DNA from 2 places in the Paenibacillus sp. 23TSA30-6 genome. Region 1 is predicted to be linked to the other one. Evidence: riboswitches for the same ligand, from Rfam matches in the RefSeq annotation. Region 1 holds a riboswitch; the other holds the start of a gene.
What was found. Region 1 has a riboswitch for ZMP and ZTP ahead of E0698_RS17545 (bifunctional 5,10-methylenetetrahydrofolate dehydrogenase/5,10-methenyltetrahydrofolate cyclohydrolase). Riboswitches for the same ligand answer to the same signal wherever they lie in the genome.

Region 1 (2,199 bases):
CACCGTGATAGTCGTCGCTTTTTGAAGCTGCGGGGTGGCATCATGCGCCTTCTCCAAATTGTAATTCGGTACTTTCGGACTCAAATGATGAACGTGATGGAAGCCGATATTACCTGTAATCCATTGCAACACCTTAGGAAGCTTATAATAAGAGCTGCCTTCTACGGCTGCGTTAATATAGCTCCACTCTTCATCATGCTCAAAATACGAATCCTCAAACTGATGCTGTACATAGAACAACCAGATTCCCAGCACACCTGATACAAAAAAAATAGGTGCCTGTATCAAAACAAAATTCTGCCATCCGATGGCCCAGCACAACAGAGCGTACAAAACGACGAGGGATACATTCGTCAAATAGGTGTTCATTTTTTCCTTGCGTTTTGCCTTCTTTGTGTTAAAGCGATAGGAAATCAAAAAAGTGTAGATCGGACCGAGTCCGAACATACCCCCTGGACTTCGGTATACACGATAAGCCAGTCGTGTCCATGCGGAAGCTTCTACATACTCTTCCACCGTAAGCACCCACATATCACCTGTGCCCCGTTTGTCCAGATTACTGCTGGTTGCATGGTGAATCGCGTGGCTATTTTTCCATTGTTCATACGGGCAAAGTGTTATAATACCTGTAATCGTGCCCACAATGTCATTCAGTTTGCGACTTTTGAAGAACGATTGATGACCGCAATCATGAAAAATGATAAATGCTCGTATAACAAATCCGGAAGTAATAATAGTAATCGGAAGAGTCAGCCAATACGATACCGACAGACTAAGATAAGCGGCATACCATAGCAGGATCAGTGGACCCAGGGTATTAATGAGTTGCAGAACGCTGGATTTCATGTTTATTTTCTCATAGGGAGCCATGTTTTTTTTCAATTGGGCTAATGGGAGTTGTGTCATACTTAATGTTGATCCTCCTTTAAAATGACGCCCGTATCTTGATCTCGTCAGGCGTACATGTTGATCTAACCTCAGTATAAGGGGATACCTGTGTTCGCTGTAGTCATAAACGTCATTTCGGGAATATGACATTTGTCATATAGACAAATAACATGACCTCTTTGCCAAATGTTCACGGCTTTCTTTTCGGAAGATTATTTGCTAAAATATAAGATATATAACGCTGTATGTGACTGGCGAAGTCAGTGGAATCAACCACGAGGGAGCATACAATGAAAGCGTGCCGTTCGCCTGGGAGAAGTATTTGCAGAGGATTCGTCTGTCGTGACGACCTTGTGCAAATACTTTTTTTCGTTTTACAAGACTATAACACCCTGTTGATTCCATCATGCGATAAATTTAGAGGAGGTTCGAACTATGGCTATCATTATGAAATCCAAAGAAGCAGCTGAGCAAGTGTATGCAACGATCCGTACCAAGGTAGAACAAATGAAACAGCAAGGGCATCGCCCTCATTTGGCAACACTGTTGGTAGAAGGCGATCCTGCCTCTGCCTACTACGCCCGGACCAAGCAGAAAATAGCGGAGAAGCTGGGCATCTCCTTTCATCTTCATACCTTTGACCGCCATGTAAGCGAAGCCGAACTCCTTCACCTGATTGGCAGCCTGAATGAAGCCTCCCATATACATGGTATTATGCTGGAATTGCCTCTTCCCCAGCATCTATCCGCCTCCGTCATTAAACAATCCATCGCCCCGTACAAGGATATTGATGGAATTACCCCAGGCAACAAGCTGGCTACCGTTACAGGTGAAAGCGGATTGTATCCCGCTACGCCTCAAGCCTGTATTGAGCTGCTCAAGCATTACGGTCACACGTTGGCAGGCAAAAATGTCACCCTTGTCGGCATAGGACAGACGGTGGGACTCCCCCTTTTTCACATGCTGCAAAGAGAAAATGCCACCGTTACCGCCTGTCATGCAGGCACCCGTGATATTGCAGAGCATTTGAGTCATGCGGACATTGCTTTCGTGGCAGTCGGTTGCCCTGATGTGATTACGCAGGATATGGTCCATCCCGGCCTGATTCTGGTGGATGCAGGAATTAACGAGACGCTGGGGGGAAAAATAGTGGGGGATGCCGCTTCGGACGTTGGGGAAAAGGTACATGCGATTTCTCCGGTTCCCGGCGGTGTCGGCACATTAACGACTGCCATCTTGTACAAAAATCTGCTCAAAGCGATTGATCTGCAACAATACTCCCGAGAGGTGGTTTATTCATGAGTGAACTGT
Region 2 (2,199 bases), on a different contig from region 1:
AGATGTTCCATCATGATTGATTACTCCCTCTCCATGGTCAATTGTCAGGTATACAGGCAAGCGCCTGCTCCTCTGTTGGGCACCTCATCATCAATGCAAAAAAGATCAGTACAAACATGCAGTCCAAGCCAAAATACAAATGCTAGTCGCAGCTTCCGCCGCCTTCTTGCTCCAGACTATACACTGCTCGCTGTCCGCCAATGAGCGGAGGACGAGTGAATGCCGCCGTCACACGCGCTTCGCCAATCCAGCGAAGGCCTGGACGAAACGGAACGGCAATCGGTCGCAAATGCATACCGATCAGCGTCTCACCAATGTCTACCCCCGCATGCGCCTGTACATTCGCCGCCAGACATGCATCTTCCAGCGCACGATAGGCGGCGGTAGCCATAGATCCGCCTGCCGTACGAACGGGAACAGCGGCGACCTCCGTCAGTCCCAGCCGTTCCAGCACGGCTCGTTCAACCACCAGCGCACGGTTCAAATGCTCGCAGCATTGAAACGCCACATCAAAACCGTACGCCCTGCGAACAGATTCCACTCCAGCCAGCAATTGCTGCGCCACATCGAGCGCTCCCGCCGTGCCAATCCGGCTTCCCGCCACCTCACTGGTGCTTACGCCGATAACCAACAGGCGACCAGCCTTGAGACTGGCTGCTTCTGCGATTTCCTTCACGACAGAAGCGGTCTGTGCTTCAAGCGTAACCTCATGATCCAATTGTCCTACCATTGGAACCTCCTTTGGTTGAACAGCCCCACAGAGACTGGGCACAGGCTTATGCCCCTTGTTCAACACACTCTCTCCTGATATCACAATCTGACTATATTATAGCCGATGAATCGGATTTCGAGCAGGAAAAATGGAAAAACTGCTTAAAGGACCCTCTCTCGGTTTGGATACTCGAAGTAACAGCATGCGGAAGAATAATAGCCATTTGTCTGGACAGAAGGCCATCGGAGGCCGGACCTAGCTCATATACGAAAAAAGAGCAGTCCACAGCCAATGTGGATTTGCTCTTTTGCCCAGGCGACCGGCCGTATATCCGATGCTCCATCGTGGTTAACCCCACTTTTGTCGCCAGTTACACCGGATTCTTGTTTTTCCACCTTATCTTAACGGATTAACCGCCGAAAATCAACAGATCCCGTACAAAATAGATGAGTGATACAAACTTTATTCGGACAAGGCCTTCAGCTTGTCCACCAGCTTGTGCAGCGCCGTTCGGATTTCCGCAGCCGTGACATCGTAATCTTCACGCGACCCGCCGAACGGATCGGAAATATCAAAGCCCGGAATACGTTGACGCAGTTCAATCATCCGCTCACGCTCCCGTGCCGAAAGCTCCTGACCTAATGATCCCATCAGTTGTTGCGAAGCGTACAGACCATCCAGCTCCTGTACATCATTCAGCACTGAATCCCGGTCCTCCACATATTCCTTGAGCGTAAACACTTTGCCCACCGTTTGGGGAAAGCGCTGGATGACTTGCTGCTTATGCCCTTGGGTCAAGGTTAAAATCAGATGTGCCCACTCGGCAAGCCCACCGTTCAAAGAAGTTGAGGTGATTTGATCCGAGATATTATGGTCACGAAGCACTGCCTCTGCATGTCGGGAAATGGGCGTACCTTCCATCGCGGCTACTCCCGCCGAGCGCACTTCCAACCCTAACCCGTGCTCAGCAGACAGCTTGCGCAGCATCCCTTCAGCCATTGGACTGCGACAGGTGTTCCCTGTGCAAACGAATAAGATATGTTTCAACGTCTTCACCCCCCCGTAAGTTAAAAAATATATAAACAGAGGATTACTAAAATCCTGTATTTATTTTACACTGTCCGCCCCAAAATCAAAACATAAACATAAAGCCAAACGCCAGTAAAATGGCACCGCCCACCGCTTCTCCATAGTCTCCCAGATTGCGGCTGACCTTGCGGCCTAACAGCAGTCCCAGCATCGCCATCGCTCCCCCGCAAAAGCCAAACGTCAGAACGGTCAGCACCAAATCACTCTGGAACATGCCCAGTGATACCCCAACAGAAAAGGAGTCGACGCTCACCCCAAGCGAAAATAGTAATAGGCCCAGGGGAGAACGATGGTCCAGCACCTGTACCCCGTCACCTTTGAAGGAATTATACACCATATGCCCGCCCAAAAGGATAAGCAATCCCCCTGCAAAATAGGTCGTCACATGACCCAGTAAA

Region 2: linked by a shared signal. The riboswitch ahead of E0698_RS13880 (TIGR01440 family protein) and the one ahead of E0698_RS17545 (bifunctional 5,10-methylenetetrahydrofolate dehydrogenase/5,10-methenyltetrahydrofolate cyclohydrolase) in region 1 are both predicted to bind ZMP and ZTP.

Annotation. Positions count from the first base shown of each region.
Region 1 is NZ_SLTL01000019.1:84,037-86,235, forward strand. It holds gene E0698_RS17540 (fatty acid desaturase) at 1-906, opposite strand, end outside; ZMP/ZTP riboswitch at 1,126-1,210, shown strand; gene E0698_RS17545 (bifunctional 5,10-methylenetetrahydrofolate dehydrogenase/5,10-methenyltetrahydrofolate cyclohydrolase) at 1,324-2,190, shown strand; gene E0698_RS17550 (cyclodeaminase/cyclohydrolase family protein) at 2,187-2,199, shown strand, end outside.
Region 2 is NZ_SLTL01000013.1:63,394-65,592, forward strand. It holds gene glyA (serine hydroxymethyltransferase) at 1-14, opposite strand, end outside; gene E0698_RS13880 (TIGR01440 family protein) at 143-730, opposite strand; ZMP/ZTP riboswitch at 1,015-1,096, opposite strand; gene E0698_RS13885 (low molecular weight protein arginine phosphatase) at 1,175-1,759, opposite strand; gene E0698_RS13890 (manganese efflux pump MntP) at 1,845-2,199, opposite strand, start outside.